2 regions of the Nonomuraea sp. NPDC004354 genome follow, and region 2 is predicted to be linked to the other one. Evidence: riboswitches for the same ligand, from Rfam matches in the RefSeq annotation. Region 2 holds a riboswitch; the other holds the start of a gene.
The links. Region 2 has a riboswitch for cyclic di-AMP ahead of ACWENQ_RS01460 (hypothetical protein). Riboswitches for the same ligand answer to the same signal wherever they lie in the genome.
Positions count from the first base shown of each region.

Region 1 (4,745 bases), on a different contig from region 2:
CGCGTCGAGCACCGCCACGATGAAGCCGAAGACGGTGCAGACCACCAGGTAGCGGCAGGTGCTCCTGGCGAAGTCGGTCAGCGCGCGCACGAGGTCGGGTTTGGTGTTCTGCAGCCGGCGGACGGCGGCCTGGATGTGGCCCGCGTCCATGCTCATGCCGTACGCCAGCAGGATGATCACGATGAAGGCGGAGGCGACGTCGAGCAGGCCGCTCAGGAAGCCCTGCACCAGCGGGACGAGCTTGCCGGGATCCAGCGCCTTGACGGCGGCGCTGATCTGCTCGGGGGTGATCCCGAGGCCGGCCAACCACTGCGTGACGGAGGCGGCCAGCTGGTGGTACTCGTCGGCGTACTGGGGAAGCAGGCCGGCCAGCCGTGCGATCGAGACGACCAGGGCACCCACGAACGCCAGCAGCACCAGCAGCACGACCGTCAGCGGCACGGTCACCAGCACCCACGAGGACGCGCCGCGCCGCTTCAGCCAGGCGCGCAGCGGGCTGACGGCGATCGTCAGCGTGAGCGCGAGGAAGGCCGGGGCCATGATCGCGCTCGCGCGCCTGAGCCCGGCAAGGATGACCACCGCGGCCGCGAGGCCGATGAGGATCCGCAGTCCACGCGACATCATGGGTCACACTATCGCGACCGTCGGTGACGAAGGCAGGCAACCGCGCCGGTCAGCGCGTTGTACGGGATCGCCGCGGTCGCTGCCCGTGGCGCCAGAGGGGGGACCGGACATCGGGTACGCGGCGTACGCGGCGTACGCGGTGTACCCGATGTCCTGCCTCAGCGAGCGTTGGGACGCTTGCCGTGGTTGGCCGCCTTCTTCTTGCGGGCCTTGGTCTTGCGGGCGCGCTTCGCCATCGCCTACCTCCTCATGTGATGATCCCAACCTCTCGCGAAGGCGGCGGCCCGGACAAGGCCTTCGCCAGATTCCACTCCCCATGTTTCAACATAGATGTGTCATAATTTGGTGGAATCTGTTGGAAGGAGGGCACATGCTCGCACCACAGCGGCAACAGGCGATCCTGGAGCGCGTCCGTCGCAGCGGCGGAGTCCGGGTGGCCGACCTCGTCCGCGAGCTCGGCGTCTCCGACATGACCATTCGCCGGGACCTGGAGGCGCTCGCCGAGCGGGGCCTGCTCGAGAAGGTGCACGGCGGGGCCACGATCAACGGCCCCGGCTCGACGGAAGAGCCGGGCTTCGCCGCCAAGTCGATGCGTCAGCAGCCGGAGAAGGACGCGATCGCCCGCAGGGCGGCCACGCTCGTCCGCCCCGGCACCGCCGTCGCCCTGTCGGCCGGCACCACCACCTGGACGCTGGCCCACCACCTGGTCGACGTGCCGGACCTCACCGTCATCACCAACTCCATCCCCGTCGCCGACGTCTTCCACCGCAGCCCGCGCGCCGACCGCACGGTGGTGCTCACCGGCGGCGTCCGCACGCCGTCCGACGCCCTGGTCGGCCCGGTCGCCGTCGCGGCCATCAGGCGGCTCCACGTCGACACGCTGTTCCTGGGCGTGCACGGCATGAGCACCAAGGCCGGTTTCACCACCCCCAACCTGCTGGAGTCGGAGACCGACAGGGAACTGGTCGCCTCGGCACATCGCCTGGTGGTCCCGGCCGACCACACCAAGTGGGGCACGGTCGGCATCAGCACGATCGCGGAGCTGTCGGAGGCCGACGTCGTCATCAGCGACGCGGCCCTGCCGGACGAGGCGCGCGCGGAGCTGGCCGAGCGGGCGGGAGAACTGATCATCGCGGAGGACATCAAGTGAAGCGCACCATCGCGCACATGGCCGACGGCCGAGAGTTGATCTACTTCGACCGGCGCGACGACGCCGACCGGAGCGCGATCGACGAGCGCGAGCTGCCGCCCAGGCCCGCGGCCTCCGAACTGCGCTACGACCCGCTCACCGAGGAGTGGGTGGCGATGGCGGGTCACCGGCAGACCCGCACCTTCCTGCCGCCGGCCGACGAGTGCCCGCTGTGCCCGACCAGGCCCGGCAAGCCGACCGAGATCCCGGCCGCCGACTACGACGTCGCCGTCTTCGAGAACCGCTTTCCCAGCTTCTCCACCAACCTGGGCACCTACGCCGCCCCCGGCGGGCTGAGCGAGGTGCGGCCGGGGGTCGGGCGCTGCGAGGTCGTCTGCTTCACCTCCGACCACGACTCCTCCTTCTCGGCGCTGTCCGACGAGCAGGTGGAGCTGGTGATGGAGGCCTGGGCCGACCGCACGGCCGAGCTGTCGGCGATCCCGGGCGTGGAGCAGGTGTTCTGCTTCGAGAACAGGGGCGCCGAGATCGGCATCACGCTGGCGCACCCGCACGGCCAGATCTACGCCTACCCCTACGTCACCCCGCGCACCCGCCTGCACCTGGCGGCCGCGGCCAAGCGGCCGAACCTGTTCGCCGACGTGCTGGCCGCCGAGCGGGCGGGCGAGCGTGTGGTGGCCGCCAACGAGCTGTGGACCGCGTTCGTGCCGGCCGCCGCCCGCTACCCGTTCGAGGTGCACCTCTACCCGCACCGCCAGGTTCCGGACCTGGCGGCGCTCACCCAGGAGGAGCGCGCCGCCTTCGGCCCCGTCTACACCCGCGTGCTGAAGGCGCTCGACGGGCTGTTCGGGGTGGTCATGCCGTACGTGGCCGCCTGGCACCAGGCCCCCGTACGGCACGGCCGCGACCTGGCCTACCTGCACATGGAGCTGTTCAGCATCCGCAGGGCGCCGGAGAAGCTGAAGTACCTGGCGGGCTCGGAGTCGGCGATGGGCGCCTTCGTCAACGACGTTCTGCCCGAGGACGCGGCACGGCTGCTTCGATCACAAGTAGATCACTAATTAATGTCCGCTTGAGGTCGCATTACGGGGGATTTACTACTAATATCCCGATTCGTCGGCTTTCACAGCCGTCACATGCCTAATCCTGGGCGCGTTGCCCGGAGCCGGGGACCCATCGAGAACCTGGGGTGAATCCACGCGTGTGGTAGGGCTTCTCCCGCCCGAACCCGTCAGCTAACCCGGCCGGCAGACGGAGAGGATCGTTCGTGGCGTCCCCCACGTCCCGTTTCGCATGCGGTGCTGTCGCCGCGCTGTCCCTCGTGATCGGTTCCGCGACCGCGGTCTCGGCTGCCCCCAAGCCGTCCGAACCGCAGTTGCGGACCGAGCTGAAGAAGCTCAACACCCGGGTCGACAAGCTGATCCGGACCTACAACGCCAAGCGCGTCTCGCTGGCCAAGGCCCAGAAGGACGCGAAAGCGGCCGGGAAACAGCTCGCGGCGGCCGAGCAGACGCTGGTCACGGCCGAGAAGGAGGCCTCGAGGATCACCGAGCTGCGCTACCAGGCCAGCACCCCTGACCTGCCGACGCTGCTGTTCACCCCCGACCTCAACACCGCCGCCCTGCTCGAGCAGATGAGCGCCGAGCAGGACGCGGTCGTCAAGAACGTCGCCGCGGCGCGCGACACCAAGAAGCAGGCCGCCGACGCGGCCACCGCGCTCGCCGACCGGATCAGGACCGAGACCGAGCAGGTCGCCGGCGACCGGAAGGCCGCCGAGGGCATGATCAAGGACATCGAGAAGAAGCTGCAGGCCCTCGTGCCGACCGGTCCTGGCCGCAAGGCCGACGGCAGCTGGGCGCCTGAGCTTCCCGCCGGGTCGGACAACATCACCCCGCGCACCCGGCTCATGCGCGACACCATCAAGAAGACGTTCGCGCTGCCGTTCGAGGTGGGCTGCTACCGGTCGGGCAGCAGCGGGGAACACCCCCTCGGACGGGCCTGCGACTTCATGATGAGCTCGGGCGGCTCCATGCCCGCGGCCGTCAACCGGACGCTGGGCGACCAGATCGCGGCGTGGGCGGTGAAGAACCAGACCCGCCTGGGCGTCAAGTACGTGATCTGGCGGCAGCGGATCAACAGCGGCAGCGGCTGGCGGCCGATGTCCGACCGCGGCAGCATCACCGAGAACCACTACGACCACGTCCACGTCTCGATGAACTGAAAGCAGGCGATGGCGAGCCGCCTGGACCGATACGCCTCCGCCGCCCCCGCCGCCGCCCTCGGCGGCGGGGGCGTTCACGGGTCAGGCGAGGTCGAACCGGTCGAGTTCCATGACCTTGGTCCAGGCCGCGACGAAGTCGGTCACGAACTTGTCGCGGGCGTCCTGGCTGGCGTAGACCTCCGCGAGGGCCCGTAGCTGGGAGTTGGAGCCGAAGATGAGGTCGACCGCGGTGGCGGTCCACTTCACCTCATCGGTGACCACGTCGCGGATCTCGTACAGATGCTCCTCGGAGTCCGATGCCTTCCACCGGGTGCCCGGGGAGAGCAGGTTGGTGAAGAAGTCGGCGGTGAGCACACCGGGCCGGTCGGTGAGGACGCCGTGCCGGGTACCGCCGACGTTGGCTCCGAGGGAACGCAGGCCGCCGATGAGGACGGTCATCTCGGGCGGAGTCAGGTTGAGCATGTAGGCACGATCGACGAGCAGCACCTCCGGTTGCGTCTTCTCGTCGGAACGCAGGTAGTTGCGGAACCCGTCGGCCCGCGGCTCCAGGACCCGGAAGGACTCGACGTCGGTCTGCTCCTGAGTGGCGTCGGTACGGCCCGGGCGGAACGGCACCGTCACCGCCACGCCGGCCTCGCCCGCTGCCCTCTCGACGGCGGCCGAGCCGGCCAGCACGATCAGGTCGGCGAGCGAGATCTTCGCGCCGCCGGCCTCGTTGAACTCGCGCCGGATGCCCTCGAGGGCGTCCAGGAC
Region 1 covers NZ_JBSGDV010000004.1:23,821-28,565, forward strand. Annotated here, with positions in the region: gene ACWENQ_RS14835 (AI-2E family transporter) at 1-624, opposite strand, end outside; gene ACWENQ_RS14840 (50S ribosomal protein bL37) at 783-860, opposite strand; gene ACWENQ_RS14845 (DeoR/GlpR family DNA-binding transcription regulator) at 995-1,774, shown strand; gene galT (galactose-1-phosphate uridylyltransferase) at 1,771-2,832, shown strand; cyclic di-AMP (ydaO/yuaA leader) riboswitch at 2,899-3,035, shown strand; gene ACWENQ_RS14855 (coiled-coil domain-containing protein) at 3,039-3,992, shown strand; gene katG (catalase/peroxidase HPI) at 4,074-4,745, opposite strand, start outside.
Region 1: linked by a shared signal. The riboswitch ahead of ACWENQ_RS14855 (coiled-coil domain-containing protein) and the one ahead of ACWENQ_RS01460 (hypothetical protein) in region 2 are both predicted to bind cyclic di-AMP.

Region 2 (4,745 bases):
CTTTGCGGTGGTATCCGCCCATGACGGCGATCGCCACCCCGCTCTCCTTGCCCGGCGCCGTCGAGGCGGCGGGGGAGTGGACGGGGGTGGGCAGGTCGTGGGTGAGGAGGTCGAGCTCCGCGTAGGTCTTGGCGGAGTAGACCTGGTCGAGGCGCTCGTGGAACTCCTCCATGCCCAGCCGCCCGTCTCCCGCGGCGGCGCGGAGGATCTCGGCGGTGCGTTCGCGGTCGAGGTCGGCGGCGCGCATGTCCTGGGGGCCACGGTCGGGCAGGGGGCTGCTCATGGGTAAAGCGTAGACCGGTTTCACGTGGTGCGCGGGGTCGTGCGAAGCTGTCAGTGTCCCCAAGACCAGGAGGTCCTGATGGCTGAAACACCGGCGGAACCCGAGCCGATCGAGGCTCCCGAGGATGAGCTGAAGCGGAAGTTCCGCGAGGCGCTCGAGCGCAAGAACAACGCGCACGCAGACTCGGTCGCGGGCGGGCAGGGGAAAGGCCCCTCGAAGATTCACGGTGCCCACGGTCCCGCCTCGAACAAGCGGACCTTCCGTCGTAAGAGCGGCGGCTGACGCCACGACGTCGAAGGGAGGGTACGGCACCTGCCGTACCCTCCCTTCTTTTTCCCGCATTGTGGCGCTGAGCTGCGGAGATGCGGCTGGTGGGAGAATGTGAGAAACATTCTCAATAGCGCCTGGCGGAATAGCCTTGCCACTCTGGAGAGCTTTTTCGCTCCTCTAGCTATAAATATCCATAACCGCCGTCTTCTCCGTCTTTTTGGGGGCTCCTCCGCCTCCTACGCTGTCCCGGTCAGCGCGACGGTGAGGGAGGTCTCGTGCTGGGACTCGATGACTGCCTGGCCGAGGTCATGGCCATACCCGGAGCGCTCGACGCGATGGTGGTCGAGCACACGAGCGGCATGGCGGTGGTCGCGAACGGGAGCGAGGGCCTGGACGCCGAGCGCTCCGCGGCGGCGCTGAGCGAGGCACTGCGCCACACCACGGACGGGCTCGCCCAGACCTCCCCCGATGGAACGATCCGGATCGACGAGATGCTCGTCACCACCGACAAGGGCCACCATCTCGTGCGCCACGTGGTGACGCCGTTCGAGGGCCCGCTGGTCATCTACGTGCGGCTGGACAAGGAGCGGGCCAACCTCGCGCTGGCCCGCTACCGCCTGCAGGCCATCTCAGGACAGTTGACCTCGTGACATGCCGGCACTGGACACGCTGCTCGCCGGGCTGGCGAGAGAACGCTCGACGGGCGCCCTGCGGGTGGGGCGGGCCGGCGCGATCTTCATGGACGCCGGCCGGGTCACCTACATGGAGTGCGCGGACACGCCGAGGGCCGAGGACGTGCTGATGGCCAGCGGCAGGGTCTCGGCGCCCGCCCTGCGCAGGGCCCAGCGCGAGGGCGGCGCGCGCCTGGTCGACTACGGCATGCTCACCAAGGGCGAGCTGCAGCACTGCGTGCTCGGCGCGGTCCTCGACGCGGCGTACTTCCTCCTGCCGGTCACCGGGACCAGGCCCAAGTTCCGGCCCGGGGAGCGGCACTGGCTCGGCTCCCACTGGTTCTTCGAGGTCGAGGAGATCGTCCGCGAGTGCGGCAGGAGGCGGGCCCAGCTGGAGCGCGTCTGGCCGTCGGCGGACGTGGACACCGCCCCGGTCGCGCCGGTCAGGCGGCCGCCGGGCCACCGTGTCGTGCTGAGCGACCTGCAGTGGGAGATCCTCGTCCACGCCGACCGCGCGGCCACCCCCCTGGAGCTGGCCATGAGGCTCGGCCGGCCCGGCTACGCGACGCTGCTGGCCGTACGGCGGCTGGCGGCGGCGGGGCTGCTCACCCGTCCGGAGGGTACGGCGCCGCCGCTGCCGCGACGGGTCGACCGGGTTCCGGAGGCCGGGCCGCGCCACGACCCCGACGCTCCTGCTCTGCCCCTGGGGCCCGTGGTGACCGCGGACCCGACCGACGTGAACCTGCTGTTGCGGCTGAAGAAGGCGCTGGAGGAGCTGTCGTGAGGTTCCCCTCACTCAGAAGGAGGCCACCGGTGGAGCTGCGGGACGAGGTGCTGAAGGAGATGATCCTGTTGCGCGAGCGTACGCCCGACGTCAGCGGAAGCATCGCCTGCAGCGTGGACGGGCTGACCATCGCCAGCGACCTGACGGGCGGCAACGTCGAGCAGACCGCCGCGCTGTCGGCGGCGCTGCTGGCCCTCAGCAGACGCATGGCCGTCATGGCCGGCAAGGGTGCCCTGGAGGAGACCCTCATCTCGGGCAGCGCGGGCTTCGCCGCCTTCTACACGGCCGGCCCCACGATCGTCCTCACAGTCCTGGCCGAGCCCGGCACCAATCTCGGGCTGCTGCGGCTGGAGGGTCGCAAGACGGCGGCGAGCGTCGCCGCCATCGCATCGCGAAAGTGACTCGCATTCACACGGAGGAAACGCATGGCCAGCATGGACGTCTCGCTCAAGGAGATGATGGCGATCGACGGCGCGCTCGGGGCCGTCGTGGTCGACTACGGCAGCGGCATGGCGCTCGGCGCCCTCGGCGGCTCCAAGGACCTGGACCTGCAGGTGGCCGCCGCGGGCAACACCGAGGTCGTCAAGGCGAAGATGCGCACGATGGAGTCGCTCGGCCTCAAGGAGGTCATCGAGGACATCCTCATCACGCTGACCGGTCAGTACCACATCATCAGGCCGATGACCGGCAGGGGCGGCAAGGGACTCTTCCTTTACCTGGCGCTGGACCGCACCAGGGCGAACCTGGCGCTGGCGCGCCACCAGCTGCGCGGCATCGAGGAGAAGCTCGAGGTCTGACGGACCACGCCCCGTGTCCGCGGCGCGGCGGGCACGGGGCGTGCCGTACGACCGGCCCGCGCCTTCTTCAGCCGTGTGTACTCCGGCTTTACCCCGGCGCCGCTGCCGATTTCATGATTTTTATCCCCTTGATCGGCTTTCCTGCCGCGCCCGCGCAACCCGTTGTTTTTCAGGGGTTTCCGCGCTCTCCGCGCCTGCTGAATCGTGACGATAAAGGGTAGATCCTCTTTCCGATTCATGGGTTTGCTTTTGCCTTTGGGGTGATTTGCCCATAGAGTCCTTTGCGTTACCGAGCGGTGACCGTGCTCTTCACCAGGGAAGAGTCGGCCGGTCGGCGCCGAATCCCGCGACTGCGGGAACCGGGGACCCATCTCTTTGGGGTGAATCCGGCCTCGTGCCGGTAGGGCATCTCCACGCCCGAACCCGTCAGCTAACCCGGTAGGCGAGATGGAGAGGACACCACCCTTGTACGACAGCCCCCCGAACTGAGCGGCGCTTCCCCCCCGCTTCCTTTCGCGCTCTGTCTTTTCGCGTAGCGACTGCTAGGCCCATGCCCGGCTACGCCTTTGCCTGATCTTCATGTGAGCGCGGATTTCCTATCCCTCGCACAAAGGACTTTCATGACCCGCCGCTTTGGCATGCGCGCTTCCGCCCTGCTCGTCACCACCGCCCTCGCCGTCGGTTCCGGCGCCGCCGCCGCTCTCGCCGAGCCCACGGAGCCCGACCTCGCCCGGACCACCCAGCAGCGGACCCTCCTCCAGGGAGGCACCACCGCCTCCTACTTCTGGGACGACTCCTCCGGCCGCGCCGGCGACACCGGCCTGCCCGCGAGCGGCATCCCGATGCGCAAGGGCCTGGCAGCCAGCCCGAGCTGGCCCCTCATGACCGAAGGCTACGTCGTCTACAAGGGTAAGAAGGCCCCCTTCTTCGTGGGTGACCGTGGTCCTGGCGTGCCCTCCAGCAGCGGCGTCATGCTCGACCTCGACGCCAAGACCTTCGCCTACCTCACCGGCGGCGAGTTCAACTCCGACACGCTGATGGTGAACGGCAACGGCGGTCAGGGCCACATCAAGGTCCAGTACGTCATCACCAAGTGGGGTGACGGCGTGGGCAAGAAGAACCACCCCGTCGCCTTCTCCACCGGCGCGTGGGGTCGTATGGACCACAACCCGGCCAAGCCGCCGGTCGACTACCTGGCCCTGGCCGAGAAGAAGAAGGCCGAGGCCGCCAAGAAGGCGCAGGCCGCCAAGAAGGCCGAGCTGGTCGCCGCCCGTGAGGCGGACGAGCAGGAGTCCAAGGGGACGACGGCCGCCGCCGCGTCGGTCAGGCCCGCCTCCTTCGACGGCCCGGTGCGCACCACCGCCGCCCGGAGCGCGACCGAGGACGACAGCCACACCGGCACCGCGCTGGCCCTCATCGGCGGTCTCGCGATCGTCGGCGGCGTCGGCTACCTGGGCCGCGACCACCTGCGCAAGGTCGTCTCCCGCTGATCTCCCTCTTGTCGTCATGCGAAACAGAATGAGATTCTGCTTCGCATGACGCTCATGGCGCGCGCCAACGGCATCGACATCGCCTACGACCCCATCGGTGACCCCCAAGACAGGCCCCTTCTGCTGATCATGGGGCTCGGCTCCCAGCTCGTCCACTGGGACGACGAGTTCTGCGAACTGCTCTCCAGGAGGGGCCACCACGTCGTCCGCTTCGACAACCGCGACGTGGGGCTCTCCACCCACTTCCGCGAGGCGGGCGTGCCCGACCTCACCCCCGGCGCGGCGGCGCCGTACCTGCTGAGCGACATGGCCGGCGACGCGGCGGGCCTGATGGACGCGCTCGGCTGGCCCGCCGCGCACGTGGTGGGCATCTCGATGGGCGGCATGATCGCCCAGGCGCTCGCCATCGGGCACCCCGGCAGGGTGCTGACGCTGACCTCCATCATGTCG
Region 2 covers NZ_JBSGDV010000001.1:311,113-315,857, forward strand. Annotated here, with positions in the region: gene ACWENQ_RS01430 (DUF1707 SHOCT-like domain-containing protein) at 1-283, opposite strand, end outside; gene ACWENQ_RS01435 (DUF5302 domain-containing protein) at 362-565, shown strand; gene ACWENQ_RS01440 (roadblock/LC7 domain-containing protein) at 829-1,203, shown strand; gene ACWENQ_RS01445 (hypothetical protein) at 1,205-2,008, shown strand; gene ACWENQ_RS01450 (roadblock/LC7 domain-containing protein) at 2,038-2,409, shown strand; gene ACWENQ_RS01455 (hypothetical protein) at 2,434-2,805, shown strand; cyclic di-AMP (ydaO/yuaA leader) riboswitch at 3,131-3,265, shown strand; gene ACWENQ_RS01460 (hypothetical protein) at 3,426-4,295, shown strand; gene ACWENQ_RS01465 (alpha/beta hydrolase) at 4,341-4,745, shown strand, end outside.